DNA from 2 places in the Amycolatopsis speibonae genome. Region 2 is predicted to be linked to the other one. Evidence: predicted binding sites of a transcription regulator. Region 2 holds the regulator's gene; the other holds the start of a gene.
What was found. The regulator HspR, encoded in region 2, represses chaperone genes until heat shock. The targets are predictions, from matches to a motif close to ANNTTGAGTNNNNNNNACTCAANNT.
Positions count from the first base shown of each region.

Region 1 (9,591 bases), on a different contig from region 2:
CCGGGACTGACCGGTCGCGGCGGCCAGCGCGCGGATGCTGAGGCCGCTTCGGTCACGGAGTTCACGCAGCCGCGCCATGAATTCCGATTCCTCGGTGAGGGTGGTGTTCATCGGCGTGCCCGTGCGGGCACGGGGCGGAGGACGGCGCCGAACAGGGTGATCGCGATCCCCGCCGCGATCGGCGCACTCGTACCGGCGAAGGTCAGCGCCGTGGTGAATACGGTGAGAATGCTCAGGCAAACGAGCTGACCGGCCGAAACGCAGCTTCGCCTAGGCCGCAGGGGCGGCAGGATTCCGTGACTCATGACCTTGCCCTCTCAAGGTTCAGGGGCGGCACCCGGCTGGGTGGCACGGAATCTACGTTATCAAACCGTGATATGAAATTTAAGGGCGATTAATGTCCGGGTTCGTCCGGATCCGGAACGCCGAAAGCCCCGGACCCTGGGCAGGATCCGGGGCTTCGGCCTCGCGCCGTTACGCCGCTTGGGCGACCGGAGCCGTCGCCGGGGCCAGCGCGATGTCCAGTACGTCGCGGACGTTCGCCACGGCGTGGACGTCCAGCTGCGCCAGGACTTCGGCCGGGACGTCGTCGAGGTCCGGCTCGTTGCGCTGCGGGATGATCACCGTCTTCATCCCGGCCCGGTGCGCGGCCAGCAGCTTCTGCTTGACCCCGCCGATCGGCAGCACCCGCCCGGTCAGCGACACCTCACCGGTCATCGCGACGTCCGATTTCACGACCCGGCCCGAAAGCAGGGACGCCAGCGCGGTCGTCATCGTGATGCCGGCACTCGGCCCGTCCTTGGGGACAGCGCCCGCGGGGACGTGCACGTGGATGCCGCGGTCCTTCAGGTCGCCGACCGGGAGTTCCAGCTCCGCGCCGTGCGAGCGCAGGTACGACAACGCGATCTGCACCGACTCCTTCATCACGTCGCCCAGCTGACCGGTCAGGGCCAGCCCGGTCGAGCCGGACTCCGGATCCGCCAGCGACGCCTCGATGTAGAGGACGTCGCCGCCGGCGCCGGTCACCGCCAGACCGGTCGCCACACCCGGCGTCGACGTGCGCTGGGTCGACGCGGGCAGCGAGGACTCCGGCAGGTGCCGTGGGCGCCCGAGGTAGGTCTCGAGCCCGTCGGCGTCGATCGTCAGCGGCAGCGCGACCTCGTCCAGCGCGACCTTGGTCGCCACCTTGCGCAGCACCTTCGCGATGGTCCGGTTCGCGTTGCGTACGCCGGCTTCCCGCGTGTACTCGGCCGCGATGCGGCTGAACGCGCCGTCGGTCAGCGTGACGTCTTCTTTGCCGAGTCCGGCGCGGTCCAACTCGCGGGGGAGCAGGTGGTCGCGGGCGATGATGACCTTCTCGTGCTCGGTGTAGCCGTCGAGGGTGACCAGCTCCATGCGGTCCAGCAGCGGGCCGGGGATGGTCTCGAGCGCGTTCGCCGTCGCGAGGAACACGACGTCGGACAGGTCCAGCTCGACCTCGAGGTAGTGGTCGCGGAACGTGTGGTTCTGCTCCGGGTCCAGCACCTCCAGCAGCGCGGCCGTCGGGTCGCCTCGGTAGTCGGCGCCGACCTTGTCGATCTCGTCGAGCAGCACGACCGGGTTCATCGAGCCCGCTTCCTTGATGGCGCGGACGATCCGGCCGGGCAGTGCGCCGACGTAGGTGCGGCGGTGCCCGCGGATCTCCGCCTCGTCGCGGATGCCGCCGAGCGCGACGCGGACGAACTTGCGCCCCATCGCCTTCGCCACGGACTCGCCGAGTGAGGTCTTGCCGACCCCGGGAGGGCCGGCGAGGGCCAGCACGGCGCCCGAACGGCGTCCGCCGACCGGACCCAGACCGGACTCCGCACGACGCTTGCGGACGGCCAGGTACTCGATGATGCGTTCCTTCACGTCGTCGAGACCGGCGTGATCGGCGTCGAGGATGTCGCGTGCGGCGGCGATGTCGTGGACGTCGGTGGTGCGCTCGTTCCACGGCAGTTCGAGGACGGTGTCCAGCCAGGTACGGATCCAGCCACCCTCGGGGGACTGGTCGGAGGTCCGCTCCAGTTTGTCCACTTCGGACAGTGCGGCCTTCTTGACCGCGTCCGGCAGTTCGGCTGCCTCGACGCGGGCGCGGTAGTCGTCGTCATTGGCGGTGCCGTCGAGTTCGCCCAGCTCCTTGCGGATCGCTTCGAGCTGGCGGCGCAGCAGGAACTCCTTTTGCTGCTTCTCCATGCCCTCCTGGACGTCCTTGCGGATCGTGTCGGTGACCTCGAGCTCGGCCAGTTGCTCGCGGCTCCATTCGAGAGCCTTTTCGAGCCGCGCCGAGACGTCGAGCGCGGAGAGCAGTTCGAGCTTCTGCTCGGTGTTCAGGTACGACGAGTTGCCCGCGAGGTCGGCGAGCGCGGACGGGTCCTCGACCTCCTGGACGGCGTCGATCATCTGCCAGCCGCCGCGCTGCTGGAGGATCGCGAGGACGACGCTCTTGTACTCGGACGCGAGCTTCGCGGAGTTGTCGTCGGTGGTCTCGGTGGCGACTTCGGCGTGGACCCAGCGGGCGGCGCCGGGACCGTCGGCGATGCGGCCGACGACGGCGCGGCGGGTGCCGCGCAGCAGGACCGCGGTCTTGCCGCCGGGCACGCGGCCGATGCGCTCGACCGTCGCGATGGTGCCGAGTTCGGCGTACTCGCCGTGGACGCGGGGGACGATCAGCACTTCGGCCTTGGCGCCGGCGCCGGACCGGATCCCCGGGAAGGAAGCCTGGGCAGGCGTGTTGGCCTGGGCGGACTCCACCGCGGCGCGCGTCTCCGTGTCGGCGAGGTCGAGCGGGACGATCATGCCCGGCAGCACGACGTCGTCATCGAGCGGGAGGACGGGCAGGAGGCGGTTGTCGGTCATCTGTGCACTCCTCGGTTAGTTGAGTCTGACTAGCTCAACTCTCCGATCGACCCGTTTGTTTCCTTTCCGCGTTCGCCGTCAGCGATCACCCACCCCTCCGACCTCTGCGCCCCAACGCGTCGCGTTTAGTGGGCTAAACGCGACGCGACGGCGGCAGAGGTCGGACGTCAGGGGTGGGTGGCGACCCCGCACCAGGCGAACGGCCGGGCACCTTCCTCGTCTCGCCGCAGCTCCCGGACTGGGCGCCACTCGGGCAGATGGACGACGCCGGGCTCCAGCAGCGGCCAGTCCCCGAAGAGCGGCTCGATCTCTTCGCGGTCCCGCATCCACACCGGGTTGCTCGTCTTCCGGTACTGCTCGACCATCCAGCGGAGCCCGTCGGCGTCCTCACCGGTCTTGCCGCCGAAGCTCATATGCGAAAGCCCCAGCCAACTGCCCGGCGCCAGCGCGTTCCGATAGGTCGCGACCAGCGCGGGCGGATCGTCGTGCGGTCCGGCGAAATGCAGCACGGCCATCATCATCAGGCAGACGGGCTGCGAGAAATCGATCAGCCGCCGCGTCTCCGGATGCCGCAGGACGTCCTTCGGTCGCCGCATGTCCGCGTGGACGATCCCGGCCCAGTCGGTCGCCTCGTGCCGTTCGAGGATCAACTCCGCGTGCGCCACCGCTACAGGCTCGTAGTCGACGTATACGACCTTCGCCTCATCGCCCGGCTCCAGCTCTTCCTGGACGATCTCGTGCACGTTCCCGGCTGTCGGGACACCGGACCCCAGATCGACGAACTGCCGGATCCCGGCGTTCAGCGCCGCGCGCACGACGCGATTCATGTACTCGCGGTTGTGCTGCGCGCCCGGCTTCACCCACCGCCACTGCCGTTCCAGCGCGCGGGCGAACTCGCGGTCGACAGCCCAGTTGTGGGTCCCGCCGAGAAACCAGTCGTAGATCCTCGCCGCGGACGGCTTTTCGGTGTCGACCCCGGTCGGCGCCACCGGGGCCGCGTCATCGTCCCTGGTCACAGAAAACCCCCTGATCTCCCAGGGAAGAGCCTATCGGGATCAGTACACCGCCGGCCGCCGCTGCCAGTACGTCCAGAGCGGCCGGTAGCCCTGCGCGTACCAGAACGGTGTCGAGCGCGGATTGGCCAGCGCGTGGTGCAGCAGCACGGCTTCGGTCCCGCATTCGTCGAAGACCTGGTGCGCGTGCGCGGCGAGCGCCGACCCCACCCCGCTCGACCGCGCCGGTTCGGCCACCGCCAGCGACGACAGGTAGCCGACCTTCTCGGCCGCGACCCGGCCGCCGATCCACGCCGTCTCGCCGGGGAACTGCACCCGCACCATGCCCAGCGGGCGCCCGTACAGCTCGGCGATCCACAACGTCGGGTTTTCCCGCCCCAGCTGTTTCGACAGGTCCGCGGTGATCGCTTCCTCCGCGCCCTCGCGCAACGTGACCGAACCGAACTGCGCGTCATAGCGCTGCAATTCAAGCTCCAGCCCGACGGCGGTTTCGAGATCATCCGCTTCGGCGGGCCGGATGTGCACTCCGGGAGTGGCGGGCGGTCCCGTCACGGCGAGCCGGTCGGCCGGGCGGACCGCGATCACCAGCACCGGAGCGAATCCGCGGCGCAGCAATTCGGCCGAGCCGGGCGAATCCCGGCTCGGCCGCACCACGGTCGCCGCCGTTTCGACATCCCCAGGTGGGGCGACCGCCTTCAGATGTTCATCCCATCGGGTGAGTAATGCGTCAAGGGCCGCTTCCGGACGAGGTCCGGTGAGCCGAGCTTCGAGGCGATGTTCGACGAGCGCCCGCCACGGAGAGTCAACAGAATCGGGGCCCGCTTCAGTCCGTACCGACAATCCGGCGGCGGCCGAGTCGCCTGCTGTCGCGGAGAGTGACACGGAGCCCTCGGCAGGCTCCAGTGCAGGCATTTCCGGGAGCAGGGCGTCCACGGTGGCGAGCCGCTCGGCATGCCCGGCGGCGATGGCGTGGCTATTCATAGGACTATTCAAGCCCCTGCCGGCCGACACTGACGGGTCCGCCGGGAACTTCACGAGATTGGCTCCGCCGTGGCGCCAGGTGACTTCCGGTAGTCGGAGGGAACGCGAATATCGCTCCCATTTCACCCCTTGGTCCACGCAGGTCAGCGCGACGCGCCCATTGTTAACCCTGGGGTGATCTCATACTGTCTCGAATGGGACTTGGGTACGCCCTCCGGGGTACTGTATTGCCCTCGTCCCCGAGGTCGCGGTAGGACAAGACCGGTTGGGCAGCCGGGAAGGAAGGTCGGATGCCGGACACGAACGGCAGGCCCGGGAGCGCCGCACAGGCGGCGCCGGGCAAGGGAGGCGCCGTTACGGAGGCTCGTACCGACGAGCGGCGGTTCCGCGTCTACACCTTCGCAGTACTCACCATGGGCATCGCCGCCGCGGCCGCGGTCAGCCTGTGGCTGGACTTCGAGGCCTCGGACGATCTGTTGTGGATCGGGCCGATCCTCGCGCTCGCGTTCCTGCTCGCCGAACAGCTCGGCATCAACGTCGACGTCCGCAGCGGCATCTCCTGGACGATCTCGTTCACCGAGATCCCGCTGGTCATCGGATTCTTCGTCGCCCCCTTCGAAGTCGTCCTCGCCGCGCATCTCGTGGCGGGCATCGGGACACTGCTGGCCCGCAAGGTCGCGGGCCGGGTCCTCTACAACGCCGGCGCCTTCCTGCTGGAGATCACCGGCGCGTTCGCCGTGGCAGGACTGGTGAAACAGGCCTCCGGCGCCCACACCATGACCTGGATCGCCGCGCTGGCAGGCACTTTGACCGCGCCGCTGGTCAGCACGCTGCTCGCGCTCGCCGCCGTCCGCGTGCTGCGCCGCCGCATGCGGGTCAGCACCGCGATCCGGCTGACCGGCCGCATCCTCGTCGTCGGATTCGTCAACGCCTCGGTCGGTCTTTCCGGCTATTTGGTCATTTCCGGTACGCCGAAGGCCTGGCCGCTCGTGCTGGCCGTCTTCCTCGGGCTCACCGCGTTGTACTGGGCGTACTCCGACCTGCTCCGCGAACAGCGGGACATGGAAGCGCTGTCCGACGTCAGCCTGATGGTCGCGCGATCCGGCCAGCAGGCCGCCGCGCGTCCCGCCGGGCGCGCCGACGAACTCGTCGGCGGCGTGGACGTCCGCGAGTGGGCGACCATCGCCGAACGCATCAAGGACCAGCTCGCCGCCGGACGGGTCGTGCTCAGGCTGCGGCTGGAACCCAAGGACACCATGCGCATGGTCGTCGCGGGTGACGAACTGCCGCCCGTCGACCCGGCCGCCGACGACCCGCTGCTGCGCCTGCCCGGCGCGCACGTCCGGCATTTCCGGATCACCGAAGCCAATCCCGACGTCCGCTCCGCGTTGCTCGACCGCGGCGCGCAGGAGGCGCTGGTCGTCCCGCTGCGGAGCGCGAACCAGCTCCTCGGCGTCGTCGAAGCGCACGACAGGCTGTCCCGCTGGCGTGGTTTCGGCAAGTACGACGTGCAGCTGCTCGGCACGATGGCCAGCCACCTCGCGACGTCACTGGACAATCGGCGCCTGCTCGCGACCCTGCGCCACGACGCCTACCACGATCCGCTGACCGGCCTGCTGAACCGGCCGGGCTTCCGTCAGGTCGCCAAGGAACCGTTGCGGGAACAGGTCGACGCGGTCGTGCTGCGGGTCGACCTGGACGTCTTCTCCACCGTCAGCGACGCCCTCGGTTACGTCTGGGCCGACAGGATGGTCATCGCCGCGGGCCGCCGGATCCGCGACGCGCTCGGCCCTGACGTCCCGCTCGCCAGGCTCGAAGGCGCGTCCTTCGCGGCGCTCCTCGTCGGCTGCGCGCCGGAACGCGCTCAGGCCGCCGCGGAGCTGCTCCGTGCGGAACTCGTCGCCCCGTACCCGGTGGACCGGCTCTCGGTCGAAGCCAACGCGATGATCGGCTACGCCACGTCGTCGGCGGAGGACGACGAGCAGATCGACGTCGACATGCTCCTGCAGCGCGCCGACGTCGCCGTCCGCGCGACCAAGGGCGGCGAAGAGGTCCGCGGCTACATGGCCAGCATGGGCCAGATCTTCATGCGCCGGTTCCAGATGGTCACGCAGTTCCGGCAGTCGCTCGAAGAAGGCCAGCTCAGCGTCCACTACCAGCCGAAGATCACCCTGCCGAACCGGCAGATCCAGGGCGTCGAGGCGCTCGTGCGCTGGGTGCATCCGGAGTTCGGCAGACTCGGCCCGGACGAGTTCGTGCCGGCGATCGAAGCGGCGGGCCTCATCGGCGTCCTGACGTCGTTCGTTCTCGAAGAGTCGTTGAAGCGCGTTCGGAAGTGGCTCGACGAAGGCCTGCGCATCTCCGCCGCGGTGAACCTCTCGGTGCGCAACCTCGCCGACGAGGACTTCCCGACGAAGGTCGCGCGTGAACTCGACCGCTTCGGCATCCCACCCGAGCTGCTCACCTTCGAGCTGACCGAATCCGGCGTGATGTCCGACCCGCAGAAGGCGCTGCCGATCCTGCGGGAACTGCACTCGCTGGGCATCGTGCTCGCCGTCGACGACTTCGGCACCGGCTACTCGTCGCTGGCGTACCTGCGGCAGCTCCCGGTCGACCAGGTCAAGATCGACAAGAGCTTCGTCCTCGGCATGGGCACCGACCTCGGCGACCTCGCCGTCGTGCGCTCCATCGTCGAACTGGGGCACTCGCTCGGCCTCACGGTCGTGGCGGAGGGAGTCGAAGAGGACGTCGCCCGGGATCAGCTCGAAGCGATGGGCTGTGACGTGGCACAGGGCTACCTGATCTCGCGGCCGCTGCCCGAGGACCGCCTGGAGGCGTGGCTGCAGGCCCGCACGGCGCGCTCGCCGGGACGGCACTCCGAGACCGTCTTGACCCTGCTGACCTGAGGTTTTCCGGTAAAGTGACCCCGCCTGCACGGGGCTCACGAAGGTGTTGCTAGTCTTTCCAAGTCCTCGCGAGAGGCAAGGCCCCTTTAGCTCAGTCGGTAGAGCGTTTCCATGGTAAGGAAAAGGTCTACGGTTCGATTCCGTAAAGGGGCTCGCAACCTCAGCCGCGTCACGCAAGCGTGTCGCGGCCAGGGTTATGTAAGGGCGGTGTAGCTCAGCTGGCAGAGCAAGCGGCTCATAATCGCTGTGTCGCCGGTTCAAGTCCGGCCACCGCTACGCGGTAATCCTGGGTTTCCCAGGCCTAGTAGAGAAGGAAATGCTGTGGCTGCCACTGACGTGCGACCGAAGATCACGCTCGCGTGTGAGGAGTGCAAGCACCGCAACTACATCACCAAGAAGAACCGGCGCAACAACCCGGATCGCCTGGAGATGAAGAAGTTCTGCCCGAACTGCGGTACGCACCGGACTCACAAAGAGACCCGCTGAGCGTTCAGCGTTCTCCAAGCGCGGTTCTACCAGTCTCACCCGAAGCCGCCCTGGTCACACCAGGGCGGCTTCGGGCATTTCCGGGTTCGGTAGCCTGCCGGGGTGGCCTTGGACCAGTCGTTCACCGGGCGGGTGTACCCGCCGACCAGTACCTATGAAGTGAGTCGCGAGAAGATCCGGGAGTTCGCCGACGCGCTCGGCGACACGAACCCGCTCTACCGCGACACCGAAGCGGCGAAGGCGGCCGGTCATCCCGACGTCATCGCACCGCCGACGTTCCTCACGATCATCAACCTCGCGTCGATCAACGCGATCGTTTCCGACCCCGAACTCGGGCTCGACTATTCGCGGATGGTCCACGGCGACCAGCGGTTCACCTACACGCGGCCGGTGCACGCGGGCGACGTCCTGTCGCTCACCACGTACATCGACAACATCATGACCCGCGCCGGGAACGACTTCATCAACCTGCGCGCCGAGATCTCCGGCGCCGACGGCGGCCCGATCGCCACCACGTACGCCCAGCTCGTGGTCCGAGGGGAGGGCGCGTGAGCACGTTCACCGCCGGGGAAGAACTGGCTCCGCTGACGATCGAGGTCACCAGGGAGCAGCTGGTGCGCTACGCCGGCGCTTCGCTGGACTTCAACCCCATCCACTGGAACGAGGCCTTCGCCAAAGAGGTCGGCCTGCCGGACGTCATCGCGCACGGGATGCTGACCATGGCGCTCGGGGCGCGACTCGTCACCGACTGGCTCGGCGACCCCGGCCGCCTCGTCGACTACTTCGCGCGCTTCACGCGCCCCGTGGTCGTGCCGAACGACGGCGCCGCGACGATCGAGTTCACCGGGAAGGTCGCCGTGGTCAACGACGACGGCACCGCGCGCGTCGACATCACCGCCAAGTTCGAGGGCAAAGCGGTCCTGGGCAAGGCTCAAGCGGTCGTCCGCGCCTGATCTCAAGCCTCGTGAGTGGGTAGCAACGGTTCTAACCGTCCTCACCACTCACGAGGCCTGGACCGCCTCGGACCCGGGGCCTGGGGTCAACCACACCCAGAAGCCAGTAGGCACCTTGGCCCTGACCGGTCCGTACCACTCACGAAGCCTGACCTGCTACGCGAGCTTCAGCAGCTTCCCGATGACCTCCGCCATGCCTTCCTCGCCCCGGGCGTTCGGGTGCAGCGGCGCCGCGGGCACCGAAGGCGCGGGGCCTTCCACCCACCGCCGGTTCGCGGCGCTGCACATGTCGTGCCCCTTGCTCGCGGTCGACATGTCGGCGAAGCCCGCTTCGTGCCTCTTGGCCGTCTCCTGCAGCTTGGTGTTCAGCCGCTT
Region 1 covers NZ_JBHRWK010000014.1:508,463-518,053, forward strand. Annotated here, with positions in the region: gene ACFOSH_RS10495 (helix-turn-helix domain-containing protein) at 1-111, opposite strand, end outside; gene ACFOSH_RS10500 (hypothetical protein) at 108-305, opposite strand; gene lon (endopeptidase La) at 475-2,877, opposite strand; gene ACFOSH_RS10510 (SAM-dependent methyltransferase) at 3,045-3,893, opposite strand; gene ACFOSH_RS10515 (GNAT family N-acetyltransferase) at 3,933-4,871, opposite strand; gene ACFOSH_RS10520 (putative bifunctional diguanylate cyclase/phosphodiesterase) at 5,162-7,777, shown strand; tRNA gene ACFOSH_RS10525 (tRNA-Thr) at 7,858-7,930, shown strand; tRNA gene ACFOSH_RS10530 (tRNA-Met) at 7,981-8,053, shown strand; gene rpmG (50S ribosomal protein L33) at 8,099-8,263, shown strand; gene ACFOSH_RS10540 (MaoC family dehydratase N-terminal domain-containing protein) at 8,366-8,815, shown strand; gene ACFOSH_RS10545 (MaoC family dehydratase) at 8,812-9,216, shown strand; gene ACFOSH_RS10550 (SGNH/GDSL hydrolase family protein) at 9,373-9,591, opposite strand, start outside.
Region 1: a site for HspR is predicted at 2,894-2,918, ahead of lon (endopeptidase La). Genes of this name have one in related genera too.

Region 2 (9,591 bases):
GTCCTGGACCTCAAGTCCGGCACCGGCTCGATCACGGTGAAGCCCGTATGAAGGTTCTCGCGGTGGTCACCGCGCTGACCTTGCTCCCGCTCTCCGCGTTGCCCGCGTCCGCCGCGCCCCGGCTCGACTGGAAGCCCTGCGCGACCGAGTACGCGCCGACGCTGGAATGCGCGAGCCTTCCGGTGAGCGGCACCGTTTCGATCGCGCTGGCGAAACTGCCCGCGACCGATCCGGCGCGCCGCGTCGGTTCGCTGCTGACGAATCCGGGCGGTCCCGGTGGTGCCGGGGTCACCGTGCTCGAGTACGGCGGCCGCGGGTTCGCGCTGGACAAGCCCGAGATGGCCGAAGTGCGGCAGCGGTTCGACGTCATCGGGTTCGACCCGCGCGGCGTCGGCGACAGCACACCCGCGATCACCTGCGGGCCCGATCTGCACGATCCGTCGATCAGCCGGTTCCCGCGCAGCCGCGCGGACTACGACAAGCTTATCGCGCACAACCGCGCTTCGGGCACCGAGTGTCTCGAAAGGACCGGACCTGAGTTGTCCTCTGTGGACACTTGGCACGCCGCGGACGACATCGAAGCGATCCGGGTCGCGCTGGGTGAGCCGAAGGTGAACTGGCTCGGCGTCTCCTACGGTTCCGAACTCGGTGCCGTGTACGCGGAGAAGTACCCGAAGCGCGTCCGGGCGATGGTGCTCGACGGCGCAGTCGACCATTCGCGGCCGACGCGGCTGGCCGTCCTCGACGAGGCCATCGCGACCGAAAGCGCCCTCAAGGACTTCGCGAAGTGGTGTACGACGACGGCGGACTGCGCGCTTCGTGGCAAAGACGTCCTCGCCACCTACGACGCGCTGATGGCGACGCCCGGCGGCGTCCCGTCGAAACAGCTCGGCCGGAACGTGACCGCCGAGGAAATGGCGTCCGGTCTCTACGGCTCCCTCATCCTTCCCGCCTTCTGGCCGGAGATCGCGAAGGGGATCGCCGACGCGGCCGCGGGGAACGCGGACGGGCTGCTGCCCTATTCGCAACTGGACCCGTCCTACGGCGCGTACCGCTCGATCGGCTGCCACGACTTCGGCTCGCCGTTCACCTCCTACGCCGACATGCGGGCGATGCAGGGGCTGGTGAAGACCCTCGCGCCGCACAGCTGGCGGTATTCGGAGTTCTGGGACATGGCGAGCGGCTGCGCGGGCTGGCCCGTGCCCTCGGCGTACCTGCCGCGGCCGCAGAAGGTGAAGGGCGCGGCGCCGATCCTCGTGGTCGGCGGCGAACACGATCCGGCGACGCCACTCGTCTGGGCGAAGGGGCTCGCGCGGAACATCGAGAACTCGGCGTTGCTGGTCGACGCCGGATACGGGCACACGGGGCTGCTCAACTCGGCCTGCGTGCGCACCGAAGAAGTGAAGTACCTGGTGAGCGGGCTCACACCCGCCCCGGGCACGGTCTGCCGGTAGTCCGGGAACAAGACACCCGGGTCGCTCGTTGAGCCGGGTACAAGGTTGAGTGCAGTCGGCTCAAGTCCGGCTTGACGGAGACCGCATCATCCCGATAGAACTTGCGTGGCACCCACTCAAGGTGGGGGCGAACACGCAGGTCAAGAACTAGCAGGAGGATCACACCATGGCGCGAGCGGTCGGCATCGACCTCGGCACGACCAACTCGGTCGTCGCTGTCCTTGAGGGCGGCGAGCCGACGGTCATCGCCAACTCGGAAGGTTCACGCACCACTCCCTCGATCGTCGCCTTCGCCAAGAACGGCGAAGTGCTGACCGGTCAGCCGGCGAAGAACCAGGCGGTGACGAACGTCGACCGGACCATCCGGTCGGTGAAGCGGCACGTCGGGACCGACTGGAAGACCGAGATCGACGGCAAGGCCTACACCTCGCAGGAGATCAGCGCCCGTGTGCTGATGAAGCTCAAGCGCGACGCCGAGGCGTACCTGGGCGAGACCATCACCGACGCGGTCATCACCGTCCCCGCCTACTTCGAGGACGCGCAGCGGCAGGCCACCAAGGAGGCCGGGCAGATCGCCGGCCTGAACGTGCTCCGCATCGTCAACGAGCCCACCGCGGCCGCGCTGGCGTACGGCCTGGACAAGGGCGAGAAGGAACAGACCATCCTGGTCTTCGACCTCGGTGGCGGCACGTTCGACGTCTCGCTGCTGGAGATCGGCGAGGGCGTCGTCGAGGTCCGCGCGACCTCCGGTGACAACCACCTCGGCGGTGACGACTGGGACGAGCGCATCGTCACCTGGCTGGTCGACAAGTTCAAGGCCTCCAGCGGCATCGACCTCACCAAGGACAAGATGGCGCTCCAGCGCATCCGTGAGGCGGCCGAGAAGGCGAAGATCGAGCTGTCCAGCTCGAACTCCGCGGGCATCAACCTGCCGTACATCACCGTGGACTCGGACAAGAACCCGCTGTTCCTCGACGAGCAGCTCTCCCGCGCCGAGTTCCAGAAGATCACCTCGGACCTGCTGGAGCGCACCCGCAAGCCGTTCAACAACGTCATCCGTGACGCGGGTGTCGCCGTCGGCGACATCGACCACGTCGTGCTCGTGGGTGGTTCCACCCGCATGCCCGCCGTGTCGGACCTGGTCAAGGAGCTGACCGGTGGCCGCGAGCCGAACAAGGGCGTGAACCCGGACGAGGTCGTCGCCGTCGGCGCCGCGCTGCAGGCCGGTGTGCTCAAGGGCGAGGTCAAGGACGTCCTGCTGCTCGACGTGACCCCGCTTTCGCTGGGCATCGAGACCAAGGGCGGCGTGTTCACCAAGCTCATCGAGCGCAACACCACGATCCCGACCAAGCGTTCGGAGATCTTCTCCACCGCGGACGACAACCAGCCGTCGGTGCAGATCCAGGTGTTCCAGGGTGAGCGCGAGATCGCGGCGCACAACAAGAAGCTCGGCATGTTCGAGCTGACCGGTCTCCCGCCCGCCCCGCGTGGCGTGCCGCAGATCGAGGTCACCTTCGACATCGACGCCAACGGCATCGTGCACGTCCTCGCGAAGGACCTCGGCACGAACAAGGAGCAGTCGATGACGATCACCGGTGGCTCCGCGCTGCCGAAGGACGACATCGAGCGCATGGTCAAGGACGCCGAGGCGCACGCCGAGGAGGACAAGCAGCGCCGCGAGGAGGCGGAGACCCGCAACCAGGCGGAGACGCTCGTCTACCAGACCGAGAAGTTCGTCAAGGACAACGAGGACAAGCTGCCCGAGGAACTCAAGGGCAAGGTGAAGTCCGCGATCGACGAGGCCAACGAGGCGCTCAAGGGCACCGACTCGGCGAAGATCCGCGAGTCCATCGAGAAGCTGAACACCGCTTCGCAGGAGCTGGGCACCGCGCTCTACGCCAACGCCACCCCGGGCGCCGAAGGTGCCGCCGGTGAAGGCGCGGCCGGTGCGGCAGGCGCGGGCACCGGTTCGCAGGCCAAGGCGGACGACGTCGTCGACGCCGAGATCGTCGAAGAGGACGAGAAGGACAAGAAGTGACGGGCCGCTACGACGAGACCGAGGGCCGGGGCCCGGAGGAACCGGTGGTCGTGCGGGACCGCAGGCGGATCGATCCGCTGACCGGTGAGGTCCGCCCGCCCGCCCCGGCGCCCGAAGCCCAGGATGGCCCGAAGCACGCCGCTCCCGCCGAAGACACGGTGGAGCCCGTCGAGCCGGTGCCCGCGACCCACGCGGGCCCCGGCCTCGGGGACTCCATCATGGACGATTCGGTGTCGGTGGCCACCGACCTGGAGAAGGAGCTGGCGGAACGCACCGCCGACCTCCAGCGTCTCCAGGCGGAGTACGCCAACTACCGCAAGCGCGTGGACCGCGACCGCGAACAGGTCGTCACCGGCGCCAAGGCGTCGGTCGTCAACGACCTGCTCCCGCTGCTCGACGACCTCGAGCGCGCGGGGCAGCACGGCGACCTGACGGGTGCGTTCAAGGCGGTCGGCGAGAAGCTGGTCGGGAGCCTGCAGCGATCGGGGCTCGAGCCGTTCGGCACCGAGGGCGAGGCCTTCGACCCGAGCGTGCACGAGGCCGTCCAGCACAGCACCTCGCCGGACGTCGCCGGGCCGACGGTCACCACGGTCATGCGACGCGGTTACCGCTTCGGCGAGCGCGTGCTGCGCGCGGCGCTGGTCGGGGTCACCGACCACGAGCCGGGCGCCGCCCCGGCTCCGGCGCCGGCGGCGCAGGACGCCCCGGTGGACCCGCCCGTGGGCGGCGAGCTGCCGCTCGAGGGCGAGCTCTTCGATGAGAACAACCGCTGATCGGCGATACGGCGTGAAAGGAGGAGACGTTCGGTGAGTGCACGGGAATGGATCGGTAAGGACTTCTACCGTGAGCTGGGCGTCTCCTCCGACGCCACCGCGGACGAGATCAAGAAGGCCTATCGCAAGCTGGCCAAGGAGAACCACCCCGACGCCAACGCGGGCAACGCGGAGGCCGAGAAGAAGTTCAAGGCGGTTTCCGAGGCGTACGGCGTCCTTTCCGACACGTCCAAGCGCAAGGAGTACGACGAGGCCCGCCGCCTCTTCGGCTCCGGCGGTCCCGGCGGCTTCGGCTTCCCGGGTGGTGGCGGCGGAAGCGGCGGTTTCGACGTCGGCGACATCTTCGGTCAGTCGGGTGGCCAGCAGCAGGCCGGTTTCGGCGGGCTCGGCGACATCCTCGGCGGTCTCTTCGGCCGCCGCGGCGGCGCGGCGGGTGCCACGGCGAACCGCCCGCAGCGCGGCGCGGACGTGGAGACCGACGTCCGGATCGACTTCACCGAGGCGGTCAAGGGCGCGACCCTGCCGCTGAGGCTGTCGAGCCCGGCGACCTGTTCCACCTGCGGCGGGAACGGCGCGAAGCCGGGGACCTCCCCGAGGACGTGTTCGACCTGCCAGGGCAGCGGGCTGGTCAGCCGGAGCCAGGGCGCGTTCGCGTTCTCCGAGCCGTGCCGCGACTGCCGCGGCCGCGGCACGATCATCGACGACCCCTGCCCGGAATGCGCGGGCGAGGGCGTCAGCACCCGCACCCGCACCCTGACCGTGCGGATCCCGCCGGGCGTCGCCGACGACCAGCGGATCCGGCTGGCGGGCCAGGGCGAACCGGGCAAGGGCGGCGCGCAGCCGGGCGATCTGTACGTCCGCGTGCACGTCGCGCCGCACGCGGTGTTCGGGCGCCAGGACCTCGACCTGACGATCGCCGTGCCGGTGTCCTTCGCGGAACTGGCCCTCGGCGGCACGATCACCGTGCCGACGCTCGAGGGCAAGGTCTCGCTGAAGGTGCCGCAGGGTACGGCGAGTGGTCGCGTGCTTCGCGTGCGCGGCAAGGGAATCGCGAAGCGGGACGGCTCGCAGGGCGACCTGCTGGTCACCCTGCAGGCGGCCATACCGTCCAAACTGGACGACAAGGCCCGTGAAGCGCTGGAGGCCTACGCGGAGGCCATGTCCGAGCACGACCCGCGACCGGAGATCACCGAACTTCTCGAAGGCAGGTGAGCACGATGTTCGGCGGGCTGCCGCACGGTGCGGACGAGGACACCCCGGTGTTCGTCATTTCGGTGGCGGCGCAGCTTTCCGGCCTGCACGCGCAGACCCTGCGGTCCTACGACCGCCATGGTCTCGTGTCGCCGGGCCGGACCTCCGGTGGTGGCCGTCGCTACTCCATGCGGGACATCGCGCTGCTCCGCGAGGTGCAGCGACTGTCCCAAGAGGACGGTGTCAACCTCGCGGGCATCAAGCGGATCATCGAGCTGGAAAACCAGGTCGACGCGCTCCGCGCCCGGATCGCCGAACTGACCGAAGAGCTCACGGCGGCGTACGTCACCGCCGAACAGACGGCCGCGGCCGTGCACGCCTCCTACCGCAAGGATCTCGTTCCCCTGCGGCAGCAGACCGCGCTCGTGGTTTGGAAGCCCAAACCCCGTCGCTGAAAACACGCGTTTAGTCCTCTGAATGCCCTGACCGTGGTCTGGCGCCGGAAGGCGTCCCCGGCATTCAGAGGACTAGACGCGTTTTGGTCGTTCCACGGCCGTTCGTGCACCGAAGCGGAGCCGAAGAGGCAATCCCGCGCTCCCCGGGCTCCACCGGCGTTAGCATCGAGTGGCGCCGACGGTCGTTGCGCCGGAGGGAGCGACGCGCATGGCGGCAGCGTGGCCTGGGGTGCGATTCGTGGTGCTGGGCCCGATGCGGCTGTACCGCCCGGACGGGGTGGCGATCCCCGTGGGAACGCCGAAACAGCAGGCGATGCTGGCCGCGCTGGCGCTCACGCCCGGCACGGCGGTGTCCCTCGGCAGGCTGACCGACACCCTGTGGGACCAGGACCTGCCCGCCCGCGCGGCTTCGACCGTCCGCACCTACGCCTGGAGACTGCGGCGGCTGCTCGCCACCGCCGGCGCCGGCGAAGACGTGCTGGTGTCGGCGGGCGACGGCTACCGGCTCGCCGTGCCGCCCTCGACGGTGGACGCCTCCCGCGCGGGGGAACTCGGTGCACTGGCTCAAGAAGCGCTGTCTTCGGGGGACGCGCACCAGGCCAGACAGGTGTTGTCGGAAGCACTCGCCCTGTGGACCGGCGAACCGCTCGCGGGAGTGCCCGGCCTGTTCGCCGAACAGAGCCGCCGGTGGCTGGACGAGTTGCACACCGCGCTCACCGAGCAGTACCTGGAGGCGGAGCTGAGGCTCGGTCACTACTACGAGGCGCAGCCGCGGCTGACCGGGATGATCGCCGAACATCCGATGCGGGAACGCCTCTACGTCCTGCTGATGCGCGCGCTCTACGGGATGGGCCGCCAGGTCGACGCACTGAGGGTCTTCCAAGACGCCCGCCGTGGCCTGGTGGAGACCCACGGTGTCGAGCCGGGCGCGGAACTGGTCGAGCTGCACGAGCGCATCCTCCGGGGAGAAGACGTCGTCGCGCCCGCCCCGCCGCAGGTGACCCTCTCTCCGCCCGCCGGACAGGAGGAGCCGCCGGGCCGATGGCGGCCGATCCCGGCGCAGCTCCCGCCCGATCTGCCGGACTTCACCGGCAGGCAGGACCAGCTCTCGGCCCTGCGGACGGTGCTGGAGACCGCCGACGGGCGGGCACCGGCGATGCTGGCGATCACCGGGATGAGCGGCGTCGGCAAGACCACCCTCGCGGTGCGTCTGGCACACGAGATCCGCGAGCGCTATCCGGACGGGCAGCTGCACGTCGATCTCGGCGACCTCGACCAGGTCGGGGAGCCGGTGACCGGCCCCGACCTGCTGGAACTGCTGCTCGCCGGGCTGGGTGTGCCGTCGAACCGGTCGCCGGGGAGCCTCGCCGAGCGGCGCGGGCTGTGGCGTTCGCTTCTCGACGGCCGCCGGTTGCTCATCGTGCTCGACAACGTCGCCGACGCCGCGCAGATCCGCGACGCGCTGCCCGGTACGCCCGGCTGCGCGGTCCTGATCACCAGCCGCGCCAGACTCGACGGCCTGCCCCTGCTCACCCAGGTCAACCTCGACGTCTTCAGCCCGGATGAGGCGCTCGAACTGGTGCGTCGGGGGGTCGGCGCGCGACGGCTGGAAGCGGAACCGGACGATGCCCTCGACCTCGTCACCGCCTGTGGCCTGCTTCCCCTGGCGGTGCGGATCGTGGCCTCGCGTCTCGCGGCGCGGCCGCACTGGACCCTGCGGTCCATGGTCGAACGCCTGCGGGACGAGCGCCGCCGGATCGCCGAGCTGCGGGCCGGGCCCCTCGCCATCGAGGCGGTCTTCGAAGTCGCGTACCGGCAGCTCGCCGAGCCGCTCGCCCAGGATTTCGTGCTGCTCACCGCTGTCGCCGGGGGCGAGTTCACGCTGCCGGAAGCGGCGGCGGTCCTCGGCGTGCCCCCGGCCGAGGCCGAAACGCGGCTGGAGGTGCTGGTCGACGCGTCCATTTTGGACGGTACGGTGCCCGGCCGGTTCCGCGTCCACGAGCTCCTGGTCTCGTTCGGCCGCGGCCGTGATCGCGACGCGGACGGCGAATTGGCCGCGCTCGATCGGCTGCTGTCGCTGTTGACGGCCACGGCGCGCACCGCGTTCGCGCACGCCGTGCCCGGCGATCCCACCGGGGACGTGCTCGGTCCGCGCTCGCCCAGCACAGCCGGGACGCCGATCGCCGACCTGCGGGCGGCGAGGGACTGGGCGTCGGCGGCCGGGGACACCGTGGTGGCGGTCTGCGCGCGAGTCGTCGAAATCGGCTCGGTTCCGCTCCTGGGCACCGCGATCGACCTGCTCATCGCGATGAGCCCGTTCGCCGTGGAAGCCGGGGCGCGAAGGCTGGACGCCGCCGCGGGCACCCTCGCGAGAGCGGCCGCCCGTGTTCCCGAACCGGCGGGGCCGGGACGGCGGGCGCGCCACCGCCTCCTCGGCCGGGCCGAATTCCTGTGCAGCACCGTCGCGTTGCGCACGGGGACGCACACCGACGTCGAGGCCCACGCCCGGCGCGCGGTGACCGCCGCGACCGAGGCCGACGACCCGGCGATCCTCCGGCAGGCGCTCAACAACCTCGGCCTGGCCGCCCAGCTCCGGCACGACTACCGGCTCGCGGTCCGGTGTTTCGAGCGGTCCGCCGAACTCGCGCGGCGGCTCGGGCACGGCTCCGGCGCGGTGACCAGCAGCCTGAACTCGGCGCACGCCCTGCTGCGCGGTGGCGACCCGGCGAACGTCCTCGCCGTCTGCGAGTCGGCGCTCGCCGTGGCGCGGGAGATCGGTGACGCGCCGGGGATCGGCTACGCGCTCTACGTGCTCGGGCTCGCGAACCACGCGCTCGAACGCTACGAAGCCGCGTCCGCGCACTTCACCACGTGCGTCGAGAGCTGCCTGGCGGCCGGCATCCGGGACCGGGCGGCGCACGCGCTCTTCCGGCTCGCCGAGACCTTGCTGGCACTGGGGCGGGCCGAAGAGGCGGCTGCCGAGGCCCGGTCGGCGTTGCGGCTCTGCGAGGAGCTCGGCACCCGGCGGGACCAGGCCAACGCGCTGCTCGTGCTCGGAAAAGCCCTTGCCGCGCTGGGAAACCCGTGCGAAGCCGAAGTCCGATTGCACCAGGCCCATACGCATTTCGTCGCGCTCAACCTGCCCGAAGCCGACGACACGGCACGGGCGATCGAAGAGCTTTCGAACAACGCGCGCTGACGTCTCAGCTGGCCCCCTGCGGCGGTGGCGGCGCCGAAATGGTGTTGTTCCAGTTCACTTCGCCTTCGGACGCGTTCGCCTGGCCGATGGCCTGACCCTGCGCCAGGTACCCGGCCGCGGCCAGGAACGCCGCGGCGGCCAGCAGGAGCACCGTTCCGCGCCGGGAGCGCGTCCGGTCGTTGTCTTCCACGATCACGCCCCCGAGTTTCGCGAGTCCCGATCTACGTCGGATCTACGGCCGATGGACGGCGGCTGCGAGCGGACGCAGAACCGGTGTAGATCCGGCGTCGTGATCATCGGTGGTGCCAAGGCGCCGTCCCGCCGGACTCCGGCCGGGACGACGTCGCCGGACCAGGTAAGGAGCAAGTGCATGAACGCGAATCTGGTGACCGCCGAGCAGCTGCTGAAGGTCGAGGCCATCGTGACCGGTCTCCGGGAGCTGGACGCCACCGCCGACGGGCACGAGGCGCTGGCCATGGCG
Region 2 covers NZ_JBHRWK010000004.1:36,515-46,105, forward strand. Annotated here, with positions in the region: gene ACFOSH_RS01655 (DUF4097 family beta strand repeat-containing protein) at 1-51, shown strand, start outside; gene ACFOSH_RS01660 (alpha/beta hydrolase) at 48-1,454, shown strand; gene dnaK (molecular chaperone DnaK) at 1,621-3,492, shown strand; gene grpE (nucleotide exchange factor GrpE) at 3,489-4,265, shown strand; gene dnaJ (molecular chaperone DnaJ) at 4,299-5,477, shown strand; gene ACFOSH_RS01680 (heat shock protein transcriptional repressor HspR) at 5,483-5,911, shown strand; gene ACFOSH_RS01685 (AfsR/SARP family transcriptional regulator) at 6,120-9,110, shown strand; gene ACFOSH_RS01690 (hypothetical protein) at 9,115-9,306, opposite strand; gene ACFOSH_RS01695 (hypothetical protein) at 9,481-9,591, shown strand, end outside.